3 regions of the Dehalobacter sp. DCA genome follow, and region 2 is predicted to be linked to each of the others. Evidence: riboswitches for the same ligand, from Rfam matches in the RefSeq annotation. Region 2 holds a riboswitch; each other region holds the start of a gene.
What was found. Region 2 has a riboswitch for cobalamin ahead of DHBDCA_RS12895 (ABC transporter substrate-binding protein). Riboswitches for the same ligand answer to the same signal wherever they lie in the genome.

Region 1: linked by a shared signal. The riboswitch ahead of DHBDCA_RS05425 (zinc-dependent dehydrogenase) and the one ahead of DHBDCA_RS12895 (ABC transporter substrate-binding protein) in region 2 are both predicted to bind cobalamin.
Region 3: linked by a shared signal. The riboswitch ahead of DHBDCA_RS14455 (energy-coupling factor ABC transporter permease) and the one ahead of DHBDCA_RS12895 (ABC transporter substrate-binding protein) in region 2 are both predicted to bind cobalamin.

Annotation. Positions count from the first base shown of each region.
Region 1 covers NC_018866.1:1,155,948-1,164,093, forward strand. The annotation lists gene hcp (hydroxylamine reductase) at 1-212, opposite strand, end outside; gene DHBDCA_RS05395 (sensor domain-containing diguanylate cyclase/phosphohydrolase) at 393-1,877, opposite strand; gene DHBDCA_RS15695 (iron-containing alcohol dehydrogenase) at 1,849-2,211, opposite strand; gene DHBDCA_RS15700 (iron-containing alcohol dehydrogenase) at 2,177-2,542, opposite strand; gene fdhD (formate dehydrogenase accessory sulfurtransferase FdhD) at 2,676-3,539, opposite strand; gene DHBDCA_RS05415 (hypothetical protein) at 3,742-3,957, opposite strand; gene trpD (anthranilate phosphoribosyltransferase) at 3,957-5,081, opposite strand; gene DHBDCA_RS05425 (zinc-dependent dehydrogenase) at 5,167-6,210, opposite strand; cobalamin riboswitch at 6,305-6,505, opposite strand; gene DHBDCA_RS05430 (hypothetical protein) at 6,844-7,221, shown strand; gene DHBDCA_RS05435 (DUF2284 domain-containing protein) at 7,228-8,146, opposite strand, start outside.
Region 2 covers NC_018866.1:2,668,972-2,677,117, forward strand. The annotation lists gene lon (endopeptidase La) at 1-2,280, opposite strand, end outside; gene lonB (ATP-dependent protease LonB) at 2,319-4,064, opposite strand; gene DHBDCA_RS12885 (SPFH domain-containing protein) at 4,265-5,128, shown strand; gene DHBDCA_RS15075 (hypothetical protein) at 5,152-5,316, shown strand; cobalamin riboswitch at 5,362-5,538, shown strand; gene DHBDCA_RS12895 (ABC transporter substrate-binding protein) at 5,657-6,574, shown strand; gene DHBDCA_RS12900 (FecCD family ABC transporter permease) at 6,589-7,638, shown strand; gene DHBDCA_RS12905 (heme ABC transporter ATP-binding protein) at 7,639-8,146, shown strand, end outside.
Region 3 covers NC_018866.1:3,028,431-3,036,576, reverse strand. The annotation lists gene DHBDCA_RS14470 (2-hydroxyacyl-CoA dehydratase) at 1-2,775, shown strand, start outside; gene DHBDCA_RS14465 (alpha/beta-type small acid-soluble spore protein) at 2,842-3,069, opposite strand; gene rlmH (23S rRNA (pseudouridine(1915)-N(3))-methyltransferase RlmH) at 3,213-3,692, shown strand; cobalamin riboswitch at 3,825-4,003, shown strand; gene DHBDCA_RS14455 (energy-coupling factor ABC transporter permease) at 4,133-4,873, shown strand; gene DHBDCA_RS14450 (energy-coupling factor ABC transporter substrate-binding protein) at 4,876-5,217, shown strand; gene cbiQ (cobalt ECF transporter T component CbiQ) at 5,201-5,992, shown strand; gene DHBDCA_RS14440 (ATP-binding cassette domain-containing protein) at 5,992-6,870, shown strand; gene cbiD (cobalt-precorrin-5B (C(1))-methyltransferase CbiD) at 6,890-8,086, shown strand; gene cobI (precorrin-2 C(20)-methyltransferase) at 8,083-8,146, shown strand, end outside.

The DNA.
Region 1 (8,146 bases), 1.5 Mb from region 2:
TTAGTCACTGTGGCAAACAGGCTCTGCATCACCAAAGCATCTGTTTCCGGTGCAGTTTTCTGACCGGATGCCGCTCTGGCCAATCCAATCAGGGCACAAGTGAGTTCATCATGCTTATTAGCTACTTCCGGTTTCTTTCCGCAGACCCCTGCGTTCGTGCATCCTTTTCCGCCGGCAGTTTGTTCACATTGAAAACAGAACATTTGAGACATACAATTACCTCCTCTATATTTTGTTTTTAATCGTATTTTTTAATCATACGTAAAAAACTGCCAGAAATCGGTATCCAAGGTTACAAAAATCAGATGCCATTTTCTTAATATTCTGATAATTTTTAATCCGCATATCCGCAGTTATATTCTCTCTTTGAATCATGGAATCATCGTTGATGTTTATGATGATTTCTCAATAATCTCTTTGAACAAGAAAACCAAATTTGGATCAAACTGCGTCCGGGAACATGATACGATTTCCTTGATTGCTTCAGCTTCAGGCAGTGCTTTACGATACGGCCGATCATTTGTCATCGCATCAAAGGTATCAACAATACTTAAAATCCTGCATTCGATCGGTATCTCCCCTGCTTTCAATCCTAAAGGATAACCTTTTCCGTCCCATCTTTCATGGTGCTTCAGAATCAGGTGTGCAATACTCTTTAATTCTGAGGATTCGGCCGCAATTCTTTCCCCGATCCCGCAATGCGTTTTCATGACCTTCCACTCCTCCTCGTCCAGCTTGGAAGGTTTACACAGGATCCTATCTGGAATTCCGACTTTACCGATATCGTGAAATTTGGCAAGCAACCTGATCCGGTCGAGATTACTTTGAGGCAGCCGCAGCGCTACACCCATTTGGGTTGCAAGCTCACCCATCCGTTCCGCATGGCCCTCGGTAATATAGTCCTTCGCTTCAAGCGCTCTCATCAGGGTCTTGACCAAATCGTTCCGGTTGCTGGATTCCTTCAATAATTTATTTTGATACATGTTGTTATTTGCTTCCTGAAACATCCAATCCGTATTGACAATACCTGCCTTATGGAAAGAATAGCCCGAAGACAGCGAGATCTTCAATATATCTGTTTGCTCATTGTATTTATGCAGCATTTTATTCATCTGTTCAACCTGCTGCTCAATCTCCTGGCTGGAGAGGCCCTCGACAATCACGCAAAATTCGTCTCCGCCAATACGGGCGATGTACCCGATCAATCTGAAATGGTCAGTAATCATCCGTGCTGCAGATACAATCACTTCATCCCCTTTTTGGTGACCGAACGTATCATTAATAATTTTTAACCCATCAATATCAAAGAACAAAACAGTAAGCTTTTCGAAGTTCTTCCCATGGAACTCTGCCAGTTTGTTGATTAAACAGTGCCGTTTATATAGCTTTGTCAGACTTTCTCTTTCCACCATCTCTCTTAACTGCATTTCCATTAGGGTTCTTTCAGTCATATCCCGAACCAGTATTAAGATTTCATTAATCTCTGAGATGTGAATTCGTGATTCAAAATAGTAGTCCCGTCCCTGATACTTTAACCTAAAATCACAGGTGACCATCTCCCGTTTCTGAACAACCTGATAAATTGCCTCCTGCACTCTCTGAACAATTTCGTTATTCCTTAAGATCTCTCGTGTTAGAGGATCGTCCTTTTTATTGGAGACGGTAAATGGCGAAATATGGCCATCTGAATCGCTGACCAGCATAATGTCCTGAATCGCGGCCATCAAAGCTTTGTTCCGAATATTAATATGCTCAAGATCCAATAACTTTTCCTGCAGCTCGGGATAGTAATTTTTGCGGATCCAATTTTCCCCGAGACCAATGACGGCCTGCCTTGTTATTTTTTTCTCATTGAAAGCATTGTAATATTCTTTCATAAATTGCTTTAACCTCTTGCTTCGTGAGTTTTTTGGGGTTTGTAACCATACAGGGATCAATCATTGCATTTTCAACCAGTTTGTTCATCTGGTTTTCGTCAATTTGTTCGATTTCTACCGTCGCATTAATCATTAAGTTCTCACGCAGGCATCTGACCCGTTTAAGAATTTTTTCTTTGACATTTAGATCAGAACTAAGATCAGCTAAAATATTCAACTGCTCCGCAATCCTTCGGAAACGGTTAGGTACAGCATCAAAATTAATGTCGATAACATGCTCGAGCAGGATACTGTTGCACTTACCATGCGGCAAATTGAAAAATCTTGACTTCATCGACACCTTCATAATCCAGAATATTTCCGCCGTTGGCTACCAGTATGCTGATGCACTTCGCGCAATCCATGACACTGCCGCCGCCGATAGCAATAATCAGATCACAATCCCGGTCCAGAAAGGCTTTGCTCCCCAACATCGCTTCATAGTCTTTGGGGTTTTCAGTAACGTCATCAAAAACAACATAGGGGACTTTAATGGTTTCAAGGGTTTCCGTATACCAATTCTGATTACGAATCCTATTGTCCATAACAATCATCGGTTTTTTTGTTCCAAAATGAGAGATATACCGGCCAACTAATCGTCTTGCATCAAGGCCGGTAATGCATATTTATTTCCAAAAAGAGTTTCTCAAATTAGAACAATTCAACTATTTTTACCTTATCAGAATATTTCAATAATTTAAACATTCTGTCATTTCAAAGGATTTGTATACTATTTCTACATAAGTTAAGAAATTCCTACTATTCGACAAATTTTTTCAAAATATGCGCGGCCTTAGATTCGGCTGTCGGAGTGTCAGCCAGCCTTTCCGGGCAGGCATAAACAGTGCCTTTGCCTCCTCTGACATAGCCAAGAAGTGTAATGTTATATTCCCGGGCAAGCCTGATGGTCGCTGTTGTGGGCGTCGATTTGGAAACTACCACGGGTGCTCCAAGCCTGATCATTTTCATAAGCATTTCCGAAGTAAGTCTGCCGCTGATAAAAACCATGCCTTTTGCGGCTAGCTCCATCTTGTTTGCCTTCATCAGTATTCCTGTCATTTTATCGAAGCAGTTGTGCCGGCCAATGTCTTCATTTAGCACTTCAAATCCGTCAACGTAAAATAAGACACTGTGGACGCCTCCAATCGTATGAAAGATCTCAGACTGCTCAATGAACTTATCCATGATTGTCAAGATATTTCCTGCGGAAAAAGTGGATTTGTTCGTGCTGACGGCGTACTGCGTCTTTTTCAGCGGATTAATGTAGGTATAACACTTGCCACAGCCGGAAGTGATGCTTCTCAGACTTTCGCGTCTGTCAATAACGATTCCTTCTCTAAGTTCAATCAGCACTGCCAACATTTTCTCATTGTATTCGATGCTTTCGATATCTTCATAAGAACCAATAACACCCTCATTATATAGAAAACCCAGGGCCAACTCCTCGTGATGCCGGTTCAGACAGAGAACGGAAACTAGCTCCTGTCCATTGACTATCATTTTAAGGGACACTTCGGCGATAACCTTTCTCACCGCTTCTTTCATCACAATGGCATCATTTTCTCTTTGGATTTCTACTACCTCAAATTCTTCGTAGACGATTCCTTCGTCAGCAGCATTCATTATTTACCCTCCAAGCAGCAATATTGCATTTGTATCCTCCAACAGTATCGGAGTTGGTCTTTCTTACCTGCAGCGATCTCCTGGCTGAAAGCCCCACCCTATTTTACCACAAAATAAGATTTACTGAAATTAATGGGGCATGATTCAAACGAACCATACCCCCACCACGAAAGATCTAATTATTTATCTGCGGCCGGAAGTTTCAAAAACCCTTTACACAATTGCCTTCTGTTACCTGAAGCTCAATAACAAATATCTTACAGCAGCCTGCCTGGGCTGCTTTTTCCGCCAGCTTATCCAGTGCATCCAGCCCTATTTCGGTTACGACCGTTGCTTTTTCCAGATCCACACATTGACAGCCGGTTTCTGTCCTTTTGAGATAGCCCTGGTCACATTTTAACGCGTAGAGTTTCATCATTAGATCTGCCCCAGAAGCTGATTGAGTTTCCCTGATCCGGCAGTCGGATCAGTATTTTGGGCCCCGACCCATTCCTTGAGCTTCCGGATTGCCTGGCCGTTTTGAATGATTTCTCCGGCCAGTCGGACACCCTCTGCAATCGTTGGGGCTTTGTCCATTAAATAGAGGATTAAGGCTGCATTCAGACATACAATATCCGTACACGCCTCCGTTCCTCTACCGGACAGGATGGACAGCAGACGCAGCGCTTCCTGCCTGCGATTCCCGGAAGGGCTTAACTCCTTTTTATCAGGTCTTCTGATTCCGAATTCTTCCGGGGTAAGTGTGTATTGAACAATTTCGCCGCTCTCTTTTAACTCAGCCACATACGTTTCCCCCAAGGTAGAAGCCTCATCCATCCCTTTGGGGCCATTTTGATCCGACCCAAAGACAACCAGCGCACGTTTGAATCCTATCTCCTTCATAACCTTGGTAACCGGCACTACCAATTCCCGGTCATACACTCCTCGGACAGCATATTGAGGGGCGGCGGGATTAGCCAGGGAAGCAGCTATGTTTAAAGTGGTCCCGAATGCAATCTGCGACAAAATCCGTCCCAGTGCTTTGGGATGAACCTGCGGACTCATGCCATTAAAAATTCCGATGCCGGTCTTTTCGATACTGCCCTTGACAATATCCGGCGTACATTCCATATCGATGCCTACTTCCTCCAAAACGTCAATTGTTCCGCAGGACGAGGTAATCGCACGGGATCCGTGTTTGGCCATCATGATCCCAGCGGCGGCAGCAATGATCGCTGCAGCAGTACTGATATTAAATGTTTTAACGGTATCCATACCCGTACCGCTGTTTTCAACAAGGCATCCGCGGACATCAGGCACCACTTTCACCGTATCAAGTTCATAAATAGCTTCCCAACTTCCGGCGATCTCTTCAGCGGTTTCTCCTTTCGCTGTCAGCGCGGACAAAAATGCACCCTGCTGCAGATCCGGCTGCTGATTCGTCAGTACCTGAACAAACATTGCTTTGGCCTTATCTCTGGATAAATTCTGTTTGCCAATCAATTGGGTAATTCCTGCTCCAAATTCTTTTAAATCCATGGTCATCACGCTCATTTTTCTCATTTCTCCTTTATTCTTTATTCGTTTAGAATCTTAACGCTATTCATTTGCTTGCAGTTTACGTTTTTATATTTTTAGAATTTTTTTCTCATAATGTTAAGTCGATAATTGTATTAGTATCTTCCCTCTTTGCTACCTTTTCGATCCCCTGGACAAGGTCGGAAAGAGGCAATGCACATGTTGTCATATCGTTTACTTTGATCATGCCGGCAGCCAGCAAATCCAGTGCTTCCCGGTTGTGCAGCGACGAGCAGCCGTAGGCGCCATACACGAAAAGTTCTTTGTAATGGATCAGATTCAAATCAATAGCCGGAACACTTTCGCTCAAGACCATTCCGCTGAAGAAACAAAAGCGTCCTCTCTTCCCCAGTACGTTCAGGCTATCAGCCATCGTCTGAGGATCAGGGCAGCAGGGGATAGCTAAATCGGCACCCTTTCCTTCCGTCAACGTCAGGATTCTGCTGACGGCATTTTCACCGGTAGGGTTAATCCATTCATCAAAATCATTTTTGGCTGCCTCGATTCTTTCTTCTCTCTTTTCGACAAGGATGATCCTGCCCGCGCCTCTTTTTCTCGCCAATTTGGCATTTAAGATCCCCAGCGGCCCTGCCCCGAAGATCACAACCTGATCTCCGAGCCCGATCCCAGCACTTTCCTGCATATTCACACAGCAGGCCAGAGGCTCCGTCAAGGCAGCTTCGTAGAAGGTCAGGGTCTCCGGTATCTTATTCAAGACACCGTTCTTTACCCCATTTTCTGGCACCAATACATATTCTGCGAATCCCCCGTCATAATGGAAACCCATGATTTTAATATCATCACAAAGATGATGCATTCCCATCTGACAAAACCGGCATGTCCCGCAGGGCAGTCCGGGCGCAACTTGAACGCGATCTCCGGGCTTGACACAAGTCACTTCCCTTCCAGTTTCGGCCACTACTCCGGTGATTTCATGACCAAGGACCCGCGGCAGGTGCAAATCACGTTGCCCAATCTGATACGCTTTTAGATCAGTCCGACAGATCCCACAGGCCATCACTTTTACCAGCACATCCCCCTTCCTGCATTCTGGCTGGGCCACATTCGTTATTCTGATCTTTTGGATTTCCTCCAGGCGAGCAGCCTTCATCATCCCGACCTCCGTTATGCGAATTTGGCACACGACATAAAAAAACCCACACCCTATCATAGGCGTGGATTTACCGTCTCCTCACCGGCCAAATCTTTTGGCCACATTAATTAAAGGCAGGTCTCCTGACTCCGTCTCATTGCCTGCCTATCCCTTCCCCGTTTTATCTGGGTGGTTTGATAGGAGCTCAACGTTACAGTGGTGGGTCCGTCCGGGAATCTCACCCGGTTCCCTATTCTCCCCAAGTTTGTACCATGTCTTCACAAACACTTGGGACACCTAGAATTAATTCTTTTTAAAATTATAAACAGTACTGGAGGATATTGTCAAGCAATAATCTTCGTAATGCTATTCTTACGACAGGCATATCCCCGTTATCCTGAGAGCTAAAAACAATTGTTCTGCTCATATCGATCGTGGAATCAGCGTCTGTACATGCGTAGACAATTCAAACAGATTTCAGTATATTTGCAAGGCATTTTATCAATAATAGAATAGACTTATGAAAGACTTCTTTCAGTACAAACATCAAGACATTGAGTCAGTCAGGTGGTGGAATAAAATCTGGATACGGACGGAATCATCGCCAAGCTCAACTGGTTTTACAGCCTGGAACTGAACCAGGTTGATCTTTATATGGCTCAAAGTAAATTGGTCGAAGATATCTATATCAGCAAAGTATTGGAACGATCATCTTATATTGAACAGCAGCATGTCGATAATATTGCTGCCCAAATACGAAAATATGGTAGCGAACCGACCATTTTTGGGGATATTGTTTCCCCGCTTCTGGGAAAAACAGCCGGGAATATTACGGCTGCGTTTGGAATTGTCCCCCTGTTAAAAGCCGATATTCTTCTGGAGAGGAAAGCAATGAGTGATTATAAAGACTTGATTTTGAAAATCGGAAAAGATCATGAGTTATTTTCTGTCCTGTGGGCCAATCTCATTGATGAAGATCTGCACACGGCCTGGTTCTCAAATAAGGTTCAGGAACTGGAGGCTTGCCGTTAAGCTAATCTATTCCAGAAGCAATAATCCAAAGTATTTGACAAATTCATTTTTGTCTTTTAAGGTCCGCATTGTAAAGCCTTGTTTGGCAACCGTGGCAAAAACATCCATACCGGCGCTCTCCATAGAAGGGCGCGTAGCCGTACATTTTTTTGGCGGTGCAGGCTGTTTGCACTCGCTGCAAAGATGGCATGGTCCCGCCCAAAAAGCAAAAGCTTTATAAAATCCCTGCTTAAAAGCGGCCTTCTCAGCATCCAGCATGACACGTTGAAACATGCGGGTCGGCGGCTGGCCTTCAATCAGAAAAGCTTTAGTATAGCCGTCTAATTTTACGCTTGTTTCCTCATAGGAAGGGCTGTTTGGGGGACAGCATTTTTCCCCATAACTGGAGCATCCGTAGCGGCAATGATCTTTTGCCCAATGGGCCGTAACAACATCCTGAGGATGAATCAGCGTGACAGACTGGACCGGCAGCCTTTTTAACTTTGCACGAAGCTGTGCTTCAGCTGATATCGCAAGTTCCTGTAATTTGTTCTTATTCTTGGATGCAAAAATCACCGAAATATCCCTGGTAAGTTGTAATAAAGGTGTTTGCATCATCTGCTTTCTCTCAAAGAATGCAGTAACATCCTTTGCCGCTAGGGCGTTAACCGAAAACATGGAACTATCTTTTTTGAGGTAAGCTTGATACGAGCGAATTGCCGTTGGTAGAGAAGATTCTTCGGCATAAGTACCAATGACGGCAATCACTGCATCATCGGTGATGGTTTGCGCGCATTTTTCATAATTTCCGCCTGTTATGACCAGATCATAGGGCAAATGGACATCAAAAGAAATCTCGGTACATTGTTTCATTAGAAAATTCCGGATTGATGAAGATATTTCATCCGATAAAAACCTTTCAATGCAGACATTTCCTTTGAAATAT
Region 2 (8,146 bases):
TTCCTCCATTCGTTTGACAAAACGGAATTCCAGTTCTTTCCTGATTTCTTCCGGAATTTCTTCCAGGTCCTTCAGGTTTTTTTCGGGAAGAATAATCGTTTTGATCCCCGCCCTATGTGCGGCCAGCACCTTTTCCTTCAGCCCGCCAATCGGCAGCACATTGCCGCGTAGCGTGATCTCTCCGGTCATCGCGACATCCTGCCGGACAGCTCTGGAAGAAAGCGCCGAAGCCATTGCCGTCGCCATCGTGATGCCGGCGGACGGTCCGTCCTTCGGTACAGCTCCCTCCGGCACATGAATGTGCAAATCAAGCTGATCGTAAAAATCCTTGCTAATCCCCAAGCTTTCAGCCTGGGAACGGACAAATGTCAATCCTGCCTGCGCCGATTCTTTCATCACATCGCCGAGTTTTCCCGTCAGCGTCAGTCTTCCTTTGCCTGCCAGAGGCGTAGCTTCAATGGTCAGTACATCTCCTCCGACTTCAGTATAAGCCAGGCCGACGGCAGCGCCGATCTCCGGTTCGAAGCCCACTGTTCGGTAAAAATAGCGGGGGGCTCCGAGCAGGGTTTCAATATCTTCCGGTGTCAGTGTCCTCGGCTTCCATTCCTTTTTCACAACACGGACCGCTACTTTACGCAACACATTAGCAATTTCGCGTTCCAAATTCCTGACTCCGGATTCCCTGGTATAACCCCGGACAATCTTCAGGACGCAGGCGCTATCCAGCCGGACAACAATCTCTTTCAACCCGTGCACTTTCATCTGTTTCGGTACGAGGTGCCGAACCGCAATATTGACTTTTTCATCTTCGGTATAGCCGCTTAAATGAATGACTTCCATCCTGTCCAGAAGCGGACGCGGAATATTTTCGATATAGTTGGCTGTCATGATAAACAGCACTTTGGAAAGATCAAATGGAACCTCCAGATAGTGATCCGCATAGGAATGGTTCTGCTCCGGATCAAGCACTTCAAGCATGGCAGAAGCAGGATCCCCGCGAAAGTCTGAAGACATTTTATCAATTTCATCAAATAGGAAGACCGGATTTTTCGTTTCCACCTTGCGTATCCCCTGAATCACCCTGCCGGGTAATGCGCCGATATACGTCCGGCGGTGACCCCTGATCTCCGCCTCATCGCGAACGCCGCCCAGGGACATTCTGACGAACTTGCGGTCCAGAGACCTCGCAATGGATTTCGCGAGTGAGGTTTTACCTACTCCGGGCGGTCCGATAAAGCAAAGTATCGGGCTGCGCATATTTGGCGTGAGTTTACGGATAGAAAGATACTCCAGGATCCGCTCCTTGACTTTCTCCAGACCATAGTGGTCTTCTTCCAATATTTTTTCAGCCTTATGCATATCCCCTTTGTCCCTGCTCGCCTTATTCCAGGGAAGCGCGATGATCCAGTCAATATACGTCCGGACAACGGTTCCTTCAGCGGAAGATGCAGCCATTTTTTCGAGGCGGTCCAGTTCTTTCAAGGCCTTTTCCCTGGCCTCATCCGTCAGATTCGCCTTTTCGATCTTCTCTTTATATTCTTCAATTTCAGCCTGTTTTTCATCCTTGTCGCCCAGTTCTTTCTGGATCGCTTTAATCTGCTCCCGCAGGTAATATTCTTTCTGGGCCTTTTCCATCTGTTTTCGTACCCTGAGCCCAATGCGTCTTTCCAGCTCAAGAATCTCGATTTCACGCATGATCAGTTCGGTGAGCTTTTCCAGGCGTTCGCTTACATCAATCGCGCCAAGAACCGCCTGTTTATCTTCTATCTTTAAATTCAGGTGGGAAGCCACCAAATCAGCCATCCGACCAGGCTCTTTTACAGCAAGCACCGATCCAATCGCTTCAGGGGATACTTTTTTACTGAGACGCGCATATTCTTCAAACTGGTGGGTCAGACTTCTGGTCATATTCTCCAGTTCTGGGGTCATACGCTCATTACCGGGGAATCTTTCTACCTGCGCTTTAAAGAAAGGATCTTCCGCCAAAAATTCCTTGATCTCGGCACGGCAGATCCCCTCGACGAGAACGCGCATTGTCCCGCCGGGAAGTCTCAAAAGCTGTTTAATATCGACAATTGTGCCTACTGTATACAGATCATCAATCGTCGGGCTGTCTATTTCCATTTCCTTTTGCGATAGTAGAAGAATCTGGCGATCCAAGAGCATTGCTTCCTCAATGGCTGCCATGGATCTTTCCCTGCCAACATCAAGATGAATCACCATATAGGGAAAGACAAGGATTCCTCTAAGCGGAAGGATCGGTATCTCTCTTTCTTGCATAATTTATCTCCCCTCAAAAGACTTGTCAGTGCTATATTTTAACACGGTTTACCTTGTTCATGCAAATTGCCGGATGGAATTTTTATCCTTTTCAGCACTTTATTCAGCGATACCTCCTTTTCCGACAAATCCACTTCGACCATGTCGGTGATCGGCAGAACAGGTTGCAGTACTGCATTCAATATCTCATCGAGCGTTTCCACCGGAATGATCTGGATGTCCTTTTCCCAGTGAGCAAACCTGGCCTGCCAGTTTTCCTGCGGAATAAATACTTTTTTACACCCTGACTGGACGGCTGCCTCAATTTTGGCACTGATCCCGCCAACCGGTTTTACTCTGCCCCGGATCGATAACTCCCCGGTCATAGCTGCGGTATTGTCTACCTTGCATTTCTTAATTGCTGAATACACTGCGGTCGCCATTGCCGTCCCTGCAGACGGACCATCCATTGGAACTCCCCCAGGGAAATTGACATGGATATCGTAATGACGCGGTTCAATCCTATGCTCCCGGCAAAGCACCGTCAGAACATTTTCTAGTGAGGAGCGCGCCATACTTTTCCGGCGCGTTTTTTTACCCTCATAACCTGATTCTTCCTCTTCAACAATTCCGGTTACATAGAGCTCTCCCTTACGGTTCCTGACCGGGTAGGCTGTGACCTCGATTTCCAGGAGCATGCCAAGGTTCGCTCCGTAGATTGCTAGGCCGTTGACCAATCCTATCTGGGGGAAAGGCGGAATTTTTTTCTCCGGCCTTGGCGTGTATTGTCCGGTCGTAACCACCCATTCGATGTTCTCCTCATCGATACAGCAATGACCTTCATTTTGAACGACTCCGGCTGCCAGCTGCACGATATTGACAGCTTCTCTGCCGTTCGTGGCGTATTTTTCAAGAACTTCCAATGCTCTGTCTGTGATCTCTATATCAATTTTTTCGGCAGCGTTTTTGGCGATGACTGCAATTTCCTCCGGCTGAAGCGCCCTGAAGAAAATTTCCATACAGCGTGAGCGTACTGCCGCTGGTATTTCCTCCGGTCTTCTGGTCGTCGCACCGATCATTCTAAAATCTGCCGGCAAGCCGTTTTGGAAAATATCGTGGATGTGCTCAGGGACATTGCTGTCCTCAGAGCTGTAGTACGAGCTTTCCAGAATAACCTTGCGGTCCTCCATCACTTTAAGCAGTTTATTAATTTGGATAGTGTGAAGTTCACCAATTTCATCAATAAAAAGAATCCCACCGTGGGCTTTGGTGACTGCACCCATCTTAGGCTGCGGTATTCCCGCCATCCCCATGGCGCCAGCTCCCTGATAAATCGGATCATGGACAGAACCAATCAACGGGTCAGCGATCCCTCTCTCATCGAATCTGGCTGTCGTACCGTCAATTTCAATAAATTTTGCCTCACTTTTAAACGGTGAGAGCGAATTTTTCATAGCTTCTTGAAGGACAAGCCTGGCTGCGGCTGTTTTACCGACGCCCGGAGGCCCGTACAGCAGGACATGCTGGGGATTCGGCCCGCACAAAGCAGCCCGAAGTGCTTTCACGCCTTCTTTTTGTCCAATGATCTCCGCAAAGACTTCCGGTCTGGTCTTTTCCGACAGTGGGATCGTCAAAGATATTTTACGCATTCTTTGCAGCTTTTCTTTTTGTTTCACGGACTCCTTCTCCACAGCAGATCTCGTCGAGTACTGCTGCCTTAACATCGTCCAGAAATAAATCCCGACAACCAAGACAAAAGCCAGCTGAATCATCGCCAGTAGTGACCCAAACCCTAAACCTTCCATTCTTGTACCTCCTGCTCAAGACTCTCTATGTAGTATTTACCAGATCAGAAGATTCAAAACATATTGCCAAAATCGCCCGCAGAACCAGTTGCATTAATTATATTAAAGTGATATCATTATCATATCAATTAAATGTATGATCCAGCTGTTTGATCCAGTTCGATCAGACTGGATTTTTCTCCAAGAAAGGATGGTAAACTATGATCGAAAAAAAAGTATGGAAAATTAACGGGTTCTTAGGCATTCTCATTTTTTTAGCCCTTTTAGCTGCTGCAACATTTAATATTGTCGCCTCAGTCCAAGAAACAGGATTCACGAATATCGTACTGGCAGTGGTTCTGCTTCTTCTGGCACTGATTGTCTCAACCGGCATCCAGGTTATCCAGCCGAATCAAGCCAAAGTACTGACATTTTTCGGCAGCTATATTGGCAGTATCCGCGAACCCGGTATCTGGATGACGGTTCCGTTCGTTGCCGCAAAAAAGATTTCCCTAAAAGTCCGCAACTTCAACAGTGAGCGTTTGAAAGTCAATGATGTCGACGGCAATCCGATTGAAATTGCTGCGGTTGTCGTGATCAAAGTGGTGGACTCTGCTAAAGCTGTATTTGATGTGGACAATTATGAACAGTTTGTAGAAATCCAAAGTGAGACAGCATTGCGCCATGTTGCAACTAAATATCCTTATGACAATTATGAAGAAGGTGACGTTTCCTTAAGGGGCAACACCGAGGAAGTAGCCGAAGAAATTGCGAAGGAACTTCAGGAGCGCCTTACACTTGCCGGCGTGGAAGTAATTGAAGCCCGCCTGACCCACCTGGCCTATGCCACCGAGATTGCAAGCGCTATGCTTCAGAGGCAACAGGCCAACGCAATCCTGGCTGCCCGTCAGAAAATTGTGGAAGGTGCTGTCGGAATGGCCCAGATGGCCATTCAGCAGTTGGAAAACAGCGGGACAATTGAACTTGACGACGAACGCAAGATGGCAATGATCAACAATCTACTTGTGGCAATTGTCTCCGACCGTTCAGCCCAGCCAGTACTCAATACCGGCACCCTATATTAAAGAACGTCGGCAGGAGCAGGATAATGGCAGACAAGAAGAACTTTCCGCTGCGTATCGATCCAAGGCTATTCAGCATTATTGAAGAATGGGCGTCCGACGAATTCCGGAGCGTCAACGCTCACATTGAATATCTCCTGCGGGAAAGCGTCCGAAAAGCCGGAAGGATTCCTAAAAAAAAATCAGATTGACAAAAAGTGCCTTCTATGCAATATTGTTAGCGTAGGGAAATGAGAAATGAATGATTAATCCCAGGTGCCTCAGGATAAGGATAATAGGGAAGACCGGGAAACCGGCGCGGACCCACCACTGTATGCGGAGACGAATTCCGAATGCCACTGGATATGATCTGGGAAGGCCGGGAGGAGAATGACCCGTAAGCCAGGAGACCTGCCTAGGATTGGGAAGATGATGTAATGGTAAGAACACTTCCTTCAATGATTAAATGACTTAGAATGGGAAAGTCTCTTAGAATATAAGAGACTTTTATTTTGTTTTATTAAAATGAATCGAAACAAAGGAGAAATGATTATGAAGAAGAAACCAATTGCACTGCTGTTGATTCTGCCCCTGGTGCTTACCCTGGCCCTTGGGCTGGCCACAGGCTGTTCATCGCAAAATGAGCAAGCCTTGAAGGGAAAAACATTTACAGACACGATGGGCAGACAGATCACCCTTGACGCGTACCCCCAGAAAATTATTTCTTTAGCCCCTGCTATTACTGAAATACTTTTTGCCATTGGCCTTGATCAGGAAATTATCGGTGTAACCGATTACTGTGATTATCCCGAGCAAGCGTTGACTAAAGAAAAAATGGGCGGATTTAAGAACCCGAATCTGGAAACGATTGTCGCTGCCGAGCCCGATATGGTCTTTATTGCCGCCGGCGTGCAGGAAGATGTCATCAAGAAGCTTGAAGAGCTGAAGGTGACGGTTGTTGTACTCGACGCCGATACGATCGATCAGGTTATCAGCAATATCGAATTGGCCGGTTCTCTGACCGGTAAGGAAGCAGAAGCCAAGAAAGTCACTGCAGATATGAGAACCAGAATGACAAATATAACCTCCAAACTCAAAGACGTCGCCAAACCGACTGTATTTGTGGAAATTTGGGACGATCCTCTGATGTCGGCCGGTTCAACCAGTTTTGTCAATAACCTTATCGAAGTTGCCGGAGGCGTCAATATTGCTGCCGGCAATACTGAAAAATTTTATAATTACAGCATGGAAAGTCTGCTCCAAGCCGATCCAAATTATTACATCATCAATACTCATGCCCATACCCCAGCTGATATTCAAAACAGGACCGGCTATGAAGTCTTAAGTGCGGTGAAAGACAACAAGGTATATGCAGTCGACGACAACCTAATCAGCCGCTCAGGCCCAAGAGTCATTGACGGTCTGGAGCAAATCGCAAAAATTATTCATCCTGAAATTTTTGGAAATTAACGGTGCTATTAATCATGGATGTTTTAAAAAACCGGAAAAGTTGGAAGTACCTGCTGATCTGCTTCACCTTGTTTTTGATTGCTGTGGGCATTTTTTGCACAACGGTTGGCTCAGCAGATATTTCGTTTAAAGAGAGCGCCGGAATTATCATGAGCAAAGTACCTTTATTGAATCACTGGTTTCATGCCGAAGACTATCCCCATGTCCATCAAACGATTATCTGGTCTCTGCGTGTTCCGAGGATCATTCTGGCAGCTTTGGTTGGCGGAGCTCTGGGCGTCATCGGAGGTACCCTGCAGGGTTTTTTTAAAAACCCGATGGCCGATCCTTACGTAATGGGTGTATCCTCCGGAGCAGGTTTGGGTGCGACGGTCGCCATCATTACCGGAGCAGGCGGTCTCCTGGGCATGATCGAAATTCCTGTTTTCAGTTTTATCGGTGCTTTTCTGACAACCTGGATCGTCTACTCCCTAGCCAAAGTCGGGAAAAAAGTCGTTGTCACGACACTGCTGCTGGCAGGGGTCGCACTCAGTGCGTTTCTGTCAGCAGTCATGTCTTTTCTGATGGTTTTGAATACGGATGATATCGATAAAATTTATCTATGGCTCATGGGCAGTTTTGCCAACAAGAGCTGGGAGCATATCCAACTTGCCGCACCGTTTATCATTATTGGCGTGATTGTCTTATTCGCTTTAGCAAAGGAAATGAATGCGATGGTATTTGGCGACAGTACCGCCCAGCATCTTGGCATCAATCTTGGGAAACTGCAAATCATTCTGCTGATGGCCACCTCCCTGACAACAGCGGGAGCCGTGGCATCCTGCGGCTCCATTGGTTTTGTCGGACTAATCGTTCCACATATTGTCAGGATTATGGTTGGTCCGGATCACCGGGTCCTGCTTCCACTCTCCTTTCTGGTGGGTGGGACCTTTTTGGTGATTACCGATACGATTGCCAGGACATGCCTGGGTTCACAGGAAATCCCTGTTGGTGTCATCACTGCGCTTTTTGGCGGACCCTTCTTCATCTATCTGCTGAAGAAAAAGAAAGAGAGAGTAATATAAGTGGATTCTTCAATCATCGCCAGCAACCTTACATTCGCCTATGGCAGTAAAAATATTCTGGAAGACTTAAGTCTGGAAATCAGCAAGGGCAGTTTTGTGTCCATCATCGGCCCCAACGGGTCCGGCAAGTCTACCCTGCTGAAAAATATTACCGCAGAAATTACTCCCCAAAAGGGAGTTGTCCTGCTCGATGATCAGAATATTTTTAAGATTAGGAAAAAAGATCTTGCCAAAACGATTGCAGTGGTCCCCCAGGATACCGGAGGGGATTTTGCTTTTTCTGTCATGGAGACGGTACTGATGGGCAGAATGCCCCATCAAAAGAGATTTGAGGGCGATTCTGAAAAGGATATGGAGATTGCTCAATGGGCGATGGAACTGACAAACGTTTGGCATTTGAGGGACCGTTCTGTGAACGAACTAAGCGGAGGCGAGCGGCAAAGGGTCATTGTGGCGAGAGCCTTAACTCAGGAACCCAAAGTGCTGCTGCTTGATGAACCCACCTCTC
Region 3 (8,146 bases), 360 kb from region 2:
GTTGTTCAAGGCGGAACGTTTAATAATGATGCTGTTTTAAGAAGTTTTGAACGTGTCACCGGTCGCCAGGTCATTCGTCCGGACATTGCCGGTATCATGGGCGCATTCGGAGCAGCTCTTATCGCCCGCGACCATTATCAGGCCGGAGAACAGACTACCCTGCTTGGTGAAAATGAACTGGAGGATTTCCATACCGAGACTCGTACGCGCCACTGTGGCCTATGCGGCAATAATTGCCTGCTGACGGTCAACCAATTCTCGGACGGCAGGGAGTTTCTGACAGGAAACCGCTGCGAACGCGGAGCCGGACTGGAAAGCACCTCTGAGGATATTCCGAACCTTTTTGCCTATAAATATGAGCGTCTTTTTGCCTATAAACCACTGAAGAAGGAAGAAGCAGCCCGTGGCGAAATCGGGATTCCACGGGTCCTGAATATGTATGAGCATTATCCGTTCTGGTATACGCTGCTAACGGAGCTCGGTTTCAGAGTTATTTTGTCTGGCCGCTCCTCGAAAAAGATATTTGAGCTCGGCATGGAGACCGTAGCTTCCGAGTCGCTGTGCTATCCGGCTAAACTGGCCAACGGGCATATTAAGGACCTTCTGAACAAAGGAGTCAAGCGGATTTTTTATCCGTGCCTTCCGAGGGATGAAAAAGAGCTGGCTGGCGCGAATAATAATTACAACTGCCCGATTGTCACTTCTTATCCGGAATCCCTTCATGCCAATGTGGATGAAATAAGGAACGAAGAAGTTGAGTTTATTTTCCCGTTCCTGCCGATCGATGATATGGCACGTTTAAAAGTCCGGATCTATGAAGAATTTAAAGCAATGGGTATAACACGACAAGAAGCAGCAAGTGCTGTGGATAAGGCTTTTGCCGAAAGAGATGCTGTTCGCCAGGACCTCAGAACCAAGGCAGAAAAAGTATTGGACTATTTGCAAAAGAACAACCTGAAAGGCATCGTACTTGCCGGTCGGCCGTATCATACCGATCCGGAGATCAACCACGGGATTCCGGAGATGATTACCGGTCTGGGGATCGCTGTGCTGACTGAAGATTCTGTCGCTCATCTTGGCCAGGTGGAAAGGCCTATGCGCGTCCTCGACCAATGGGTCTACCACTCCAGGCTGTATGCAGCAGCAAGTTTTGTGGCAACCAGGGATGACTTGGAACTTGTCCAATTGAATTCGTTCGGCTGCGGACTGGATGCCGTCACCACGGATCAGGTTCAGGAGATACTGCACCAGTACAGAAAGACCTATACCCTGGTCAAAATTGATGAGATTAATAATCTGGGCGCTATTCGTATTCGGATACGTTCATTGCTCGCTGCAATGAAGGAAAGAGACAAAAAACAAATTCATGCGCATAAGCTTTTTGAGACACCCAAAAGAGTCATGTTTACAGAAGAAATGAAGCATGAGTATACGATTCTTTCTCCGCAGATGGCACCTATCCATTTTGAACTGATAGAAGAAGCCACCCGTTTAGATGGCTATAAGATAGAGATTCTGCCCGATGTCGAGATGGATGTTGTCGAACAGGGACTGCTTCATGTGCATAACGATGCCTGTTATCCTTCAATCCTGGTTGTCGGTCAGATTATGGCGGCGCTGAAATCAGGCCGTTACGACCTGAACAAGACGGCAGTCATCATGTCGCAAACAGGCGGCGGCTGTCGGGCTAGCAATTATATCGGTTTTATCCGCAAAGCCTTAAAAGATGCCGGCATGGAACAGATTCCGGTTATTTCCCTTAATGCCGGCGGTCTGGAGTCCAATCCCGGGTTCAGACTTTCCTTGAAGATGATTAAGCGGTGTGTCATGGCAACGGTTTACGGCGATTTACTGATGCGCGTAACCAATGCTATACGCCCCTATGAAAAAAACAAAGGAGAAACGAATGCCCTCCTGGCCAAATGGCTGAAGGATCTGAAGCCGACTCTCGCGGCGATGAGCCTGCGGGAATACCACCGGAATATCCGCCGGATTATCCAGGACTTCGATCATATCGAGATTCTGGATGTCAAGAAACCAAAGGTCGGGGTGGTTGGCGAGATCCTTGTTAAATTCCATCCGTTTGCCAACAACTTTATTGTCGATGTCCTGGAAAAGGAAGGCGCTGAAGCCGTTCTGCCGGATCTGATGGATTTCTTTATGTACTGTGCGTATGGAACGATCTTCAGAAGAAAAAAACTTGCTGGCTCACTGAAAGGCGAACTTATCAGCCGCTATATTATCTGGCGGTTGGAAAACTACCGCCGGACAATGAAACGCGCTCTGGCAAAGAGCAACCGTTTCCATCCTCCCAAATCGATTTATGAGTTGGCCGATATGGCCGGCAAAATCATGCATCTCGGACATCAGACCGGCGAAGGCTGGTTCCTGACCGCAGAAATGCTGGAACTGATAGAAAGCGGAGCAACGAACGTCGCCTGTCTGCAGCCGTTTGCCTGCCTGCCAAATCATATCACGGGTAAAGGGATGGTCCGCGAACTTAAACGGCGCTATCCGCTGGCGAATATTGTGCCTATCGATTACGATCCGGGTGCCAGCCAGGTGAATCAAATCAACAGAATTAAATTGATGCTTTCAGTCGCTTTCAAAAATATGGAGAAGGCGGAAGCAGTCAATAATGCCAATACAAACGATAAAAACAAAATGAATAACAACGCCGAGCAAATTCAATCTACACTTGGCGAGGGAGCGGCAGCTTTGCATAACACTGAAGAGGGTACAGAGCAGTCGTATTCCGAACAAAAGATTATTTAACAAAAAACCTCTTCAGTATTGTACGCTGAAGAAGTTTTGAATATTTATTAAAGTAGATTAGGAATACTAAATGAGTCCGTTATTCTGTTTCATCTGTTGTTCGGCATAGGCGATCATTTTTTTGACCATCTGGCCGCCGATCGGGCCGCCTTCCAGACCATTCTGCCTGGCAGTAACATCGCCTTTATAGTGATCGTTATTTTCCCTTACAAAATCAAGATGGCCGATTTCAGCCGCAGCCTCCATTTTTAGATTCTGCAGCAGCTTTTTTTTGCTTTCACTTGTTCTGCTCATTTTTTTCACCTCCATCAATATTATTGACACTTTTGAAAAAAATTTTCATTGTAAATAATCCAATATTAGAGAGATTTAACCTTCAAGTTTTTGATTGCAAATATTTGGACGCAGACATAGTGACTGGAGTTGGGGAAAACATGCTGCAGATCAAAATTCTGGCGGTAGGGAAAATCAAAGAAAATTATTTAAGAGAAGGGCTGAAGGAATACACCAAGCGTCTTGGCGCGTACATCCGGCTTGAGATGATTGAAGTTGAGGACGAACCATGCCCCGAAAAGGCATCAGCTGTCGACGAAGCAAAAGTAAAACAAAAAGAAGCTGAAAAGGTCCTTAAATTAATTTCACCTCAGGATTATGTGGTTTTGCTGGATCTTCTGGGAAAGGAACTTTCTTCACCCGAACTTGCCGCTTTGTTTGATGAAAAAGGACTTTCGGGCCAGAGCCGGATCACTTTTGTGATCGGCGGATCTCTCGGTACGGCAGATGAAATCCGAAAACGCGCCGATTACCGGTGGTCGTTCTCGAAGCTTACCTTTCCGCATCAGATGATCAGGCTTGTCCTGCTGGAGCAGATTTACCGGGCGTGCAAGATCAGCAAAGGTGAACCCTACCACAAATAGAATTGATGGAGGTAAAGATACTTCAATTAATATGTTCAAGGCTAAAGTAAAAATAATATTGATTCCTTGTCGAAAGAGCGATATAATGAATCAGGATTAAAACTGAATAGACAGAACAGGTGTTGAATGAAGCTAATAATCTGATATGCTGATATGCACATCATTCAATGAATAAGGAAAGTCGGGTAGAAGCCCGCGCGGTCACGCCGCTGTGAAAGTGGAGTTCTTCAGGTATACCACTGGGAAACTGGGAAGGTCTGAAGATCGATGATGCTTAAGCCAGAAGACCTACCTGTTTTAGTGTCTCACCATATACTCTACGAGTGATAGAGAGGGGGATGTTATGTGCAAGACCGAGGAAAACTTCCTAGCATATGAGCCTCTCGACGTAAGATGTTGAGAGGTTTTTTGTTTCATATCTTATATAGGAGAGTTTGACGATGATAAATAAAAAGATTTGGATAATGGGTCTCGTACTTATGTTTATGTTCTTGCCCCGGCAGACATATGCCATGCATATCATGGAGGGTTTCCTTCCTGCGGGTTGGTGTATTGCCTGGGGTGCTTTGGCAATACCTTTTGTTCTAGCTGGTTTTTTCTCTATCAGAAGAACCGTTGGAGAGCATCCCAAAACATTAATGCTTTTGGCGATGGCAGGCGCCTTTGCTTTTGTTTTGTCTTCCCTGAAGATTCCTTCCGTTACAGGAAGCAGTTCACATCCTACAGGAGTTGGCTTTGGCGCTATCTTGTTCGGACCGACCGCGATGGCGGTAATTGGCTTGATCATACTGCTGTTTCAGGCCATCTTACTGGCTCATGGGGGATTGACAACGTTGGGGGCAAATACTTTTTCGATGGGAATTGTGGGGCCGCTGATAGCTTTTGCTACATATAAAATTGTGAAGAAAGCAAATGGACCGCAGTGGCTTGCTGTGTTTCTCGCTGCCGCACTTGGGGATTTATTTACTTACGTCACGACATCGATACAGCTTGCACTGGCGTTTCCTGCTGAAACAGGCGGCGTTATGGCGTCACTAACCAAGTTTTTAGGTATTTTTGCCTTAACGCAAGTACCATTGGCGATCAGTGAAGGTATTTTGACAGTGCTAATATTTAAGGCGATTTCATCCTATGCCGGGGATGAGCTTAAAGACTTAAAAATACTTTCAAAGGGGGTCTGAAAATGTCTGTAGAAACGATGAAACCGAAGAATAAAAATCGGGTTATCATAACAAATATTATTTTAATTACGATTGTCATAGCGCTTGCCGTTATACCCCTCATTGTGCAAAAAAATGCGGAATTTGCTGGAGCTGACAGCCAAGCTGAACAAGCTATAACAGAACTTAACGGGAATTACCAAGCCTGGTTCTCACCGATTTGGGAGCCGCCCAGCGGAGAAATTGAAAGCTTGTTGTTTGCGCTTCAGGCAGCCGTCGGAGCAGGTGTTTTGGGCTACGGGTTAGGTTATCTGCGGGGTCGTAAGAAAAAGGAAGAACCGGTAAACAATGATTTACATCGATAAATACGCTTATTTATCCAAACTTAAACAGACAAATCCATTGCAAAAGCTAGTCTTAGCCATTTTGGTTTTGGGGGTCTGTCTCTGGGCTGAATCCGTTGCGGTGTCAATTTTGACGCTCCTGATAATGGGTTGGTATACCGTTTGCAAAGGCGGTACACCTGTTGGAATTTTTATTAGACTGATGCTTGTCCCGCTTTCCTTTTTAGTGATCGGCGTTTTAACCATTGCGGTCAATGTTTCAGGGGACAAAGATGTTTTTGTATTCTCTGTATATGCATTTGGCATGTATATCGGGGTGTCGCAGTCCGGTATTCTAAGTGCGGCAAATCTGTTTTTTAAAGCGCTTGGCGCGGTTTCCTGTCTGTATTATTTATCGCTGAGTACACCGATGGTAGACCTGCTGGCAGTTCTTCGGAAGCTTAAAGTTCCAAGACTGATGGTTGAATTGATGGGACTGATCTACCGGTTTATCTTTGTATTTTTGGAAACGGCAGACACCATGTTTACGGCGCAGAATTCCCGCTTGGGCTATGCGGGGCTTTCTTCCGGATACCGTTCACTGGCGGCTCTGGCGTCGTCACTTTTTATCCGGTCTTATCAAAGGGCGGATGAACTGTATATTGCGCTTGAAGCCAGGGGATATGATGGTGAGCTCAGTGTGATCCATGAGCAGGCGGAGACTCATTGGACAGAATATATTCCGATTGTGCTGATTAACCTATTCCTGATTGCAGTTGCGCTGTTTTCCAAACAATTGACAGGAGGCTTGCTATAATGGCCGAAAATGGCTTGATTGAAAACGTGGAGGCTAAAAATATCTTGGAAGTCAGAAATCTCCACTACATCTACAGTGATGGAACCCAGGCCTTAAAGGCCCTGTCACTCGGGATTAAACAGGGGAAAACGACGGCAGTCCTCGGAAGCAACGGTGCTGGAAAATCAACGTTGCTGCTTTCCTTTAACGGCATCAATAAGCCGTCAGGCGGCGAAGTCCTATTCAAGGGCTTGCCGCTGGATTATTCAATAAAAGGTCTCAAACAGCTTCGAAAATCTGTTGGCATTGTTTTTCAGGATCCGGACAAGCAGTTGTTTTCAGCCAGTGTCTATCAGGATATCTCCTTTGGCGCGATGAACCTGAAGCTGCCTGAGGAGGAAGTCCGCAGAAGGGTGGATCTAGCCATGAAGAGAACCGGGATATCCCACCTGAAAGACAAGCCCACACACAGCCTCAGTTTTGGCCAGAAAAAACGTGCAGCCATTGCCGGCGTTCTGGTAATGGAGCCGGAAGTGCTTATTCTGGATGAACCGACTGCAGGGCCTGACCCACTCGGAGTCAGTGAGCTAATGAAGCTGCTCAGAAAACTGCAAATTGAGCTGAATTTGTCCGTCGTGATCTCAACGCACGACATCGATATCGTACCACTTTACTGTGATTATGCGTATGTCGTCGATGACGGCAGGCTTGTAATGGAAGGCACGCCTCAGGAAGTGTTTTCGCATCCGGAGGAAATTAGAAGGATTAATCTCAGACTCCCAAGAATTGGGCATCTTATGGAGATTTTGCATGATAAAGACGGCTTTGAATTTGCCCAGCCTGCCAATACCATATCTGAGGCCAGAAAAGCTTTAATTAACTGGAAAGATACAAACTGATTGAAGGAATATAAAAAAGATGAATCATGACATCCACCATCTAAACGATGAACGAAACAGTTCACAAAACAGTCAATCCGGTGAACTCTTTGTCATCAAACAGAATAAGAGACTGAGATGCGGCTTTACTACGGGATCCTGTGCGGCGGCGGCTGCCAAGGCTGGGGCGGTAATGCTGCTCTCGGGAGACCTGTGTACAGAAATAGCCATTGCGACACCGAAGGGAATACTGGTTGCGATGCAGGTGCTGGAAGTTCGGAGAGACATGAACCAGGTGACGTGTGCTGTAAAAAAAGACAGCGGCGATGATCCGGATGTGACCAACGGCATCCTTATTTTCGCGACGGTTGCCAGAGCGAACCATAACAATATTCAGGTCGATGGCGGCCAGGGCGTCGGCAGAATTACTAAGCCCGGGCTTGCCTGTTCTATAGGAGAGCCGGCCATCAATCCTGTTCCCAGAAGCATGATTATGTCGGAGGTGGCGAAAGTCTGTGCCGAGCACGGTTATGAGGGAGGCTTGGAAATTACGATATCTGTTCCGGAAGGGGAGGCCATTGCCAGAAAAACCTTCAACCCACGGCTGGGCATTGTCGGCGGAATCTCTATTCTGGGAACAATAGGGATTGTCGAGCCGATGAGCGAAAAGGCCCTGATCGATACGATTCGGCTGGAGATGAATCAGCAGAAAGAAAAGGGCTGCAGAGATCTGCTGGTCTGCCCTGGAAATTACGGTGAAACTTTTGCCCGCAGCACGCTGGGACTGGAGAGTTCTCTGATCCACTGCAGCAATTATATTGGTGAAATGCTGGATTTTACCGTGGAATTGGGCTTTGACGGCCTGCTGCTGATCGGACATGCCGGAAAATTGGTCAAGCTGGCAGCGGGCATTATGAATACCCACTCCCGCTATGCGGACTGCCGCATGGAAGTTATCGCCGTACATGCTGCCTTACACGGCGCCGGGAAGGAGACAGTCAAAGAAATTATGGCTAGCCTGACAGCACCGCAGGCCGTTACGGTATTAGACCGGCACGGGCTTAGAGGCCAGGTATTTGAGTCCATCATGTTAAAAATTGATGAATATGTGAATTACCGTCTGCAGAATAAGGTGAAAGCCGGTGTGATCCTGTATTCCAATGAACAGGGTATCCTGGGCAAAACACCGCAGGCGGATGAAATAGTCAATAAAATAAAAAGGATGAAGCCATCATGAAAGCAGCATTATACGGAATAGGCGTAGGCCCAGGAGACTTTGAACTGATGACCTTAAAGG